One region of the Cupriavidus sp. SK-3 genome, then DNA from elsewhere that is predicted to be linked to it. Evidence: predicted binding sites of a transcription regulator. Region 1 holds the regulator's gene; the other holds the start of a gene.
What was found. The regulator HrcA, encoded in region 1, represses chaperone genes, less so after heat shock. The targets are predictions, from matches to a motif close to TTAGCACTCNNNNNNNNNGAGTGCTAA.
Positions count from the first base shown of each region.

Region 2: rpoH (RNA polymerase sigma factor RpoH) is a predicted target of HrcA. The motif match lies at 2,206-2,232, and genes of this name have one in related genera.

Region 1 is NZ_JFJV02000210.1:9,213-13,605, forward strand. Features, by position in the region: gene hemH (ferrochelatase) at 1-1,077, opposite strand, end outside; gene hrcA (heat-inducible transcriptional repressor HrcA) at 1,190-2,227, opposite strand; gene CF70_RS20130 (NAD kinase) at 2,342-3,259, shown strand; gene recN (DNA repair protein RecN) at 3,341-4,393, shown strand, end outside.
Region 2 is NZ_JFJV02000042.1:30,744-35,136, reverse strand. Features, by position in the region: gene ybiB (DNA-binding protein YbiB) at 46-1,065, shown strand; gene CF70_RS04705 (pirin family protein) at 1,083-1,958, opposite strand; gene rpoH (RNA polymerase sigma factor RpoH) at 2,349-3,245, shown strand; gene CF70_RS04695 (SCO family protein) at 3,359-3,988, opposite strand; gene CF70_RS04690 (heme o synthase) at 4,137-4,393, opposite strand, start outside.

The sequences.
Region 1 (4,393 bases):
GGCTTCCAGTTCATGCGGATGGGGCATCCGCAGCGGCCAGCCTTGCAGGTGCTGCAATCCGATCTCCGCGAGCCCGGCGATCCAGCTTTCCGCATCGTTGAGGCAAGGAATGTAGTGGAATACCTTGCCGCCAGCCACCTGGAACGCGGACCGCCCTTCCATGGCGATCTCTTCCAGCGTTTCGAGGCAGTCCGCCGGGAAGCCGGGACAAAACACGTCGACCCGGCCGGTACCGACCTTGCCTAGCTCTTGCAGGGTAGGCGCGGTATAGGGCTGCAGCCACTCCGCCTTGCCGAAGCGCGACTGGAACGTGACCTGGTACTGCCCCGGCGGCAAACCCAGCGCCTCGCCCAGCAGGCGCCCGGTTTTCAGGCATTCGCAGTGGTAGGGATCGCCCAGTTCCAGCGTCCTGCGCGGCACCCCGTGAAACGACAGGATCAGCTTGTCGCCACGCGCGAAATCCGGTGTGCCGTGTTGCGCCCAGTATGCCCCGACCTGCTGGTGCAAAGCCGCAATGTACGCCGGATGGTCGTGAAAATGCTTGACCAGCCGCAGCTCCGGCTGGTTTCGCCACGCCTTGAGCACACGAAACGCCTCGTCGAAGGCGGTCGCGGTGGTGGTGCCTGAATATTGCGGGTACAGGGGCAGCAGCAGGATGCGCTCGGTCCCCTGGCGCCGCAGCGCCTCCAGCACCGAGCCGATCGAGGGGTTGCCATAACGCATGGCGCACGCCACGGTAACTTCGTGGCCAAGCTGGTTGAGCAACAACTGCAAGGCGTGGGCCTGGCGCTCGGTGTGCACCAGCAGCGGCGACCCCGTCATATGGGCTTCGCGCAGCCAGATCGATTCGTACTTCATCGCCGACGCACGCGAGCGCAGCGGCAGGATGAGGCCATACAGGATCGGCAGCCATGCGGCGCGGGGAATCTCCACGACGCGCGGATCCGACAGGAACTGCTTGAGGTAGCTGCCGACCGCTTTAGGCGTCGGCGCATCGGGTGTGCCGAGGTTGATCAGCAGGATCGCCGTACGCGGCGCCTGGCCATGCTGATAGGCCGGCTCGGGAGTAAACGTCATGTAATTTCCGGTGTGGCGGAGCGGCACGGGCACAGGGCGCGCGGCCGCCAGGTCTCGCCGAGCTTACAGGATGAACGGAACAGGCAGTCTGTGAGACCGGGCCAGGACGACACTAGTTCTGGCTGAGCGCGCTGGACAACAGGCGCGCGGTGATGTCGACGATCGGGATCACCCGCTCGTAGGCCATGCGGGTCGGCCCGATCACCCCGAGCGTGCCGACGATCTGGCCGTCGACTTCATAGGGCGCGGTGATGACCGCCATGTCTTCCAGCGGCACCAGCTTGCTCTCGCCGCCGATGAAGATCTGCACGCCCTGGGCGTGGCTGGAGACATCGAGCAGCTTGAGCAGGCCGGTCTTGTGCTCGAACACGTCGAACAGCTTGCGCAGTTTTTCCATGCTGGAGGAAAGATCCTCCACTTCGAGCAACTTGCGCTCGCCCGAGATAAAGACGTGATCGTCCTCTTCCTCGGCCATGGCGTTGCTGCCCGCCTCCACCGCGGCCTGCATCAGTTGCGACATATCCATGCGCAGCGCCTGCAGTTCGCCGCGCAGGTGGTCGCGCACATTGTCGAAGCTCATGCCGGCAAAGTGCGAGTTGATGAAATTGGCCGCCTCGACCAGTTGCGACGGGGAATATGGCAGTTCGGTCTGGATGATGCGGTTCTGCACATCGCCCTCCGGCGTGACGATGATCAGCAGAATGCGCTTGTCCGAGAGCCGCATGAATTCCACCTGGCGGAACGCCTGGGCACGGCGCGGGGTCATCACCACGCCGGCGAACTGCGACAGGTTGGACAAGGTATGAGCCGCCGAGGTGATCATCCGCTGCGGCCCAAGCTGCTGGCCGCGCAACTGGCCCTGGATCTTGCCCGTCAGTTCAGCGAGGTTGAGCGCGCCATCCAGCGGCTGGGCGGTCAGCATGGTGTCGACGAACAAGCGATAACCCCGCGGCGTCGGAATGCGCCCGGCCGAGGTATGCGGGCTGGCAATGAACCCCATCTCCTCCAGATCCGACATCACATTGCGGATGGTGGCAGGGGACAGATCGAGCCCGGAGTACTTCGACAAGGTCCGTGAGCCCACGGGTTGTCCCTCGGCGATATAGCGCTCGATCAGGGTTTTGAGAAGCGTTTTTGCACGTTCATCCATGATGTTCCCGATTTTACGCAAGTTTACGCCGTTCGGGCGGCTCATCCGTGTTCCGGCCCAGCCGCAGGTGCCCATCTGCTGACAATGGTCGCGGCGGTATGGTCTAATCCCGGCATGTCTTCGCTCCCCACGCCCGGCGCCGCGCGCGCGCCCTTTCGCACCGTCGCCCTGATCGGCAGGTACGCCACCGCCGGCATCGAGGGCCCGCTGGAGGATCTGGCCGCCTGCATCCTCCGGAACGGCCAGGATGTGGTGTTCGAGCGCGAAACCGCGATGGCTACCGGGCTGACCGACTATCCGGCGCTGGCGCCGGACGAGATCGGCAAGCATGCCGATGTGGCGGTGGTACTCGGCGGCGACGGTACCTTGCTGGGCCTGGCGCGCCAGCTGGCCGGCTACCCGGTGCCGCTGATCGGCGTGAACCACGGGCGCCTCGGCTTCATGACCGACATCCCGTTGCAAGACGTGCATTCGGTGCTGCCCGACATGCTTGCAGGCCGCTACGAGTCGGAGACCCGCATGCTGCTGGAGTCGCAGGTGGTACGCGACGACGGCGTGATCTTTTCCGCGCTGGCCTTCAATGACGTCGTGGTCAACCGTTCCGGCATCTCCGGCATGGTCGAACTGGCGGTCTCCGTGGATGGCCACTTCATGTACAACCAGCGTTCGGACGGCCTGATCGTCTCGACGCCGACCGGCTCGACCGCCTATGCGCTGTCGGCGGGCGGCCCGATCCTGCACCCCACCCTGTCGGGGCTGGTGCTGGTGCCGATTGCCCCGCATGCGCTGTCCAACCGCCCGATCGTCCTGCCGCATGACGCCGAAGTCTCGATCGAGGTGGCCACGGCGCGCGACGCGAGCGTCAACTTCGACATGCAGTCACTGACCTCGCTGCTGCCGGGCGACCGCATTGTGGTTCGCCGGTCGGCCAAGACCGTCAACCTGCTGCATCCGATCGGCTACAACTATTACGCCACGCTGCGCAAGAAGCTGCACTGGCACGAGTACCCGAGCGAAGACAACCGGCTCTGAGCCGCGCCGATCCTGACCGATCCGGCCCAGATCCGCCGCCCCCAAACCGAACCCGCCCCTGACCCCGACCCGTCGCCCACGATGCTGCGCAGCCTGTCCATCCGCGATTTCGTCATCGTCGATACGCTCGACCTCGACTTCTCCCCGGGCTTCACCGTCTTCACCGGCGAGACCGGCGCCGGCAAGTCGATCCTGATCGATGCGCTGGCCCTGGTGCTGGGTGAGCGCGCCGACGCCGGCGTGGTCCGCGAAGGCGCCGCCCGGACCAGCATCAGCGCCACCTTCGCCACCCCCGCCGGGCTCGATGCCTGGCTGGCCGAACACGACCTCACCGGCGACGATGGCACCGTGCTGCTGCGCCGGACCGTCGACGCCGGCGGGCGCAGCAAGGCCTTTATCAATGGCGCCGCCGCCACGCTGGGCCAGTTGCGCGACATCGGCGACCGCCTGGTCGACATCCACGGCCAGCACGCCCACCAGTTGCTGCTGCGCCCGGACGCCCAGCGCCTGCTGCTGGATGCCCATGCCGGCCTTACCGCCCAGGCGGGCGCCGTAGCCGAGGCCTGGCGCTCGTGGCGTGCCTGCGTGCGCCAGCGCGAAACCATCGAGCACCGCTCGCGCGAGATGCAGCTTGAACGCGAACGGCTCGAATGGCAGGTCGGCGAACTCGAGAAGCTGGCACCGCAACCCGGAGAGTGGGAAGACATCCAGGCCGAATACAACCGGTTGTCGCACGCCGCGGGGCTGATCGAGGGCAGCCGCGCAGCACTGGAAGCGCTGTCCGAGGCCGATGGCTCGGTACTGTCGGCACTCAACAGCGTTGTGCAGCGGCTGCGCCAGCTGGCGGGCGTCGATCCCGGCCTGGGCGACGTGCTGGCGGCGCTGGACCCGGCCCTGGTGCAGGTCGAGGAGGCCGCTCACTCGCTCAACCGCTATGTCGACCGGCTCGATCTCGACCCCGAACGCCTGCAACTGGTGGAGGCGCGCATGCAGGCCCTGCACACCACCGCGCGCAAGTACCGGCTGCCGCCTGAGCAACTGCCCGACGAACTGATGGCCCGCCGCCAGCAGCTCGACGACCTCCAGTCCGCCCAGGACCTGAACAAGGCGATGGCGCGCGAGGCCGCAGCCCGA
Region 2 (4,393 bases), on a different contig from region 1:
CCGCTCCGCTATCATGAACCTCAAACCACATCGCCCCAGCCCGCCATGACCACCACGCCTGCCACGCCTGCCACGCCCGCTGCCCCGACTTTCGCCGCCGCGAAGTACATCAAGGAAATCGGCCGGGGCGTCAACGGCGCCCGCGCGCTGCCGCGCGAGGACGCGCAGGCCTTGTTCGATGCCATGCTGGCCGGCCGCGTGGCCGATATCGAGCTGGGCGCGGTGCTGATGGCCTATCGCATCAAGGGCGAAGCCCCGCACGAGCTGGCCGGCATGCTTGATGCCGCGCACGCGCACTGCCTGCCGCTGGCCGCGCCACCGGACCGCATCGTTGTGACCATCCCAAGCTACAACGGTGCGCGCAAGCAGCCCAACCTGGTACCGCTGCTGGCCCTGTTGCTGGCGCGCGAAGGCATTCCCGTGCTGGTGCACGGCAGCCGCCAGTTCAACGGGCGTGTGACCAGCCTCTCTCTGTTCGAGGCGCTGGGCATCTCGCCGTGCAGCTCCGTGGCGCAGGCCGAAGCCCAGCTTCGCAGCAAGGACAGCCAGCCGGGCCCGCTGGCGGTGCTGCCGATCGACGTGCTGTCGCCGGCGCTGGCCGCCATGCTCGACAGGCGCATGCAGATCGGCTTGCGCAACTCCGCGCACACAGTGGTCAAGATGCTCCAGCCGGTCGGCACCCACTCCCCGGCGGAAGCGCTGCGCCTGTACAGCTACACCCATCCCGAGTACCGCGAAACGCTGACCGACTACTTCTCTCGCGAGCCCGCCAATGTGCTGCTGGCGCGCGGCACCGAAGGCGAAGTGGTGGCCGATGCGCGGCGCAGCAGCCGCATCGACTGGCTGCACGACGGGCATCAGCGCACGCTGGTCGATCCCACCGCGGGCTCCATCACCGAAGTGCCGGAATTGCCACCCGGCAGCGACGTGGACCAGACTGCGGCCTGGATCCGCCTCGTGCTGGACGGCAAGACACCCGTCCCGGCTCCGATCGCTACGCAGATCGAGGCGATCCGCGACTGCCTGCAACAGGGAACGCGCGTGACCTGGGCCAGCCCGGTCTGAGGCAGGCCCGGGCGCTTTCAGCGCTTGCGCTGCGGCAGCGGGATGCGATCGTCCTCGCCGGGCACGCGCGGGAACTGGTCATCCTCCCAGCGCTGGGAGGCTGCCTCGATCGCTTCCTTGCTGCTGGCGACGAAATTCCAGAAGATAAAACGGTGCCCGTCCGTCGGATCGCCGCCTAGCAGCATCACGCGCGAAGGCGCCTGCGCGGTCAGCGTCACCGGCACGCCAGGCACCAGCACCGCCAAATGGCGTTCCGGCAATATTTCGCCATCCAGCGCAACGCTGCCGTCCACCGGATAGATGCCACGTTCGGCATGCTCCGGCGGAATCTCCAGGCTGGCACCCGCATCCAGCTCGATGGCCACATAGAGCGTGCGGCTGAACACCTTCACGGGAGCCTCCGCGCCAAAGGCATCTCCGGCGATCACCGTCATCCGCACCCCGGGGCGCTCCAGCTTGGGCAGCGTTGCGGCGGGGTGATGATGGAAGGACGGTTCGACGTTTTCAAACGCCTTTGGCAACGCCACCCAGGTCTGTATGCCATGCAGGCGCGGCCCGGCATCGCGGGCGGCCTGCGGCGAGCGTTCCGAGTGCGCGATGCCCTTTCCCGCCGTCATCCAGTTCACGTCGCCCGGCCTGATCACCTGCTTGCTGCCAAGGCTGTCGTGGTGAAGGATCTCGCCTTCGAACAGGTAAGTGACGGTCGCCAGCCCAATATGTGGATGCGGGCGCACGTCTGCACCTTCCCCCGGAGGCATCGCCACGGGTCCCATATGGTCGAAGAAGATAAACGGCCCGACGGTCTGCGTTGCCGCCGCAGGTAGCAGCCGGCTGACGGCAAAGTCGCCAAGGTCACGCGTATGCGGCTTGAGCAAGTGTTCGATAGCAGACATGAATTCTCCCCGGTTCGGTCGATGCTGGCGGATAGCGCAAATGAAAAGAGTGTAGCCGCTGTAGAAACACTGCATCTCATTTGGCGATAGAACCGAAGGGCGCGTGGTCCCTCTAACCCATGTCGGATCGTTCGGGGGCTCGCATGAGATAGTGGCCACGCCACATCACGCAAAGCCCCTCGCAAGAAACGCTATGTGAAAACAGATTTCGATTATCAGGAACTATCAACCCTATAACTACTCCAACTTAGCAGTCCCCCGGCTTGAGTGCTAATATGTGTTGCAATGCAGTGCGTGGCCCCCCATGGGTTGGCGTACGCGGGCAACCCACCCGCCGGATGCAAAAGGAGCAATCGAGTGAACGCGGTCCTATCTGCTGACCAAACCCAAATGACCAACCGTCTGCCCACGGTGCCCCAAGGTACCGGCACGTTTGCGCTGACGCTTCCCGGAACGCTGGGAAATCTGGACAGCTATATCCAGGCTGTCCACCGTATTCCCCTGCTCACCCCCGAGGAAGAGCAGCGGCTCGCGCGCGAGCTGCGCGAGCATGACTCCGTTGACGCGGCGCGCCGCATGGTGCTGTCGCACCTGCGCCTGGTGGTGTCCATCGCCCGCCAGTACCTCGGCTACGGCCTGCCCCATGCGGACCTGATCCAGGAAGGCAATATCGGCCTGATGAAGGCCGTGAAGCGCTTCGACCCGGACCAGGGCGTGCGCCTGGTGTCGTATGCGATGCACTGGATCAAGGCCGAGATCCACGAATACGTGCTGAAGAACTGGCGCATGGTCAAGGTGGCTACCACCAAGGCCCAGCGCAAGCTGTTCTTCAACCTGCGCAGCCACAAGCAGGGTGCCCATACCTTCACCCCGGAACAGATCGACGCGGTTGCGCGCGAGCTGAACGTCAAGCCGGAAGAAGTGATGGAGATGGAAACCCGCCTGTCAGGTGGTGACCTGGCGCTCGAAGGCCAGATCGACGACGGCGAAGAGGAATTCGCTCCCATCGCCTACCTGGCCGACAACCACAACGAACCCACCCGCGTGATCGAGGCCCAGCGCCACGACCGCATGCAGGTGCAAGGCCTGGAGGAAGCGCTGTCCAAGCTCGACGACCGCAGCCGCCGCATCATCGAAGCGCGCTGGCTGCAGGTCAACGACGACGGGTCCGGCGGTTCCACGCTGCACGAACTGGCTGACGAATTCGGCGTCTCGGCCGAACGTATCCGTCAGATCGAAACCGCGGCGATGAAAAAGATGAAGGGAGCGCTGCAGGCATTTGCCTGAGGCGCGCCGGGCGGCGGCGGGCATTTCACCCCCGCCCTTTCCCGAAAGCAACAGGGCCGGTCTCGCGACCGGCCCTGTTTCATTTTGTCTGCCGGTTACACCGGCCGCGCCCCTCAGGAAGCAAGCAGTTGCTTGATGTCGTGCGCAATTGGCTCCGGTCCCTGGCCATGGCGAATGAACAGCCGCAGCTTCCCGCTGGGGTCGAACACATAGCTGCCCGCCGAGTGGTCCATGGTGTAGTTGGACGGCGATGTGCCTGGCACCTTGGCGTAGAACACCTTGAAGTCCTTGGCGACCTTCTGCAGCGCGGCGTCGTCGGCCGGGCGCATGCCCAGGAAGCGCGGATCGAAGGCCGGCACGTATTGCGCCAGCAGCGCCTGCGTGTCGCGTTCGGGGTCGACCGTGACAAAGAGCACCTGCACCTTGTCGGCATCCGGCCCCAGTTGCTCCATGACCGCCTTCAACTCAGCCATGGTGGTCGGGCACACATCGGGACAATGCGTATAGCCGAAGAACATCACCACCGCCTTGCCCTTGAAGTCCGCGATCGAGCGCACCTTGCCGTTGTGATCGGTGAGGACGAAGTCCTTGCCGAATTCACTGCCACCGGTGATATCGACGTTCTTGAAAGACGCACGCTGCTGGCCGCATGCAGCAAGCAGCAGCGAGCACAACGCCAGCAGGCACAACCGGCGGAAGGTGGCGAAAGTGGGCAGGAAGCCCGGAGGGAAGCGGTTCGGCATGCGGGTTCGGGTGGTTTGGCGAGCCACGACCGCCCGGCAATCGGCCGGACGCGGCAAGGTCACATTAACAGATGTGATGCAGTATCGCCGATTGGGGCCGCCGCGCGCTCAGGCCGCGACAAGATGTCGCAAGCCGCCGTCCGGCCGCTCAGCCTTGCGGCAGGAACTTGAAATAGTGATCGACCAGCAGCGCGGCGAACAGCAGCGAGAGGTAAAGGATCGAGAAGCGGAAAGTCCGCTGCGCCAGTGCGTCGGAATAGTTGCGGTACATCTTCCAGGAGTACGCGAGGAAACCGCCCCCCAGGATCAGCGCCGCCGCCAGGTAAATGTAACCGCACATCCCGTATACGAAAGGCAGCAACGTGGCCGCGATCATGATCAGCGTGTACAGCAGGATGTGCAGCA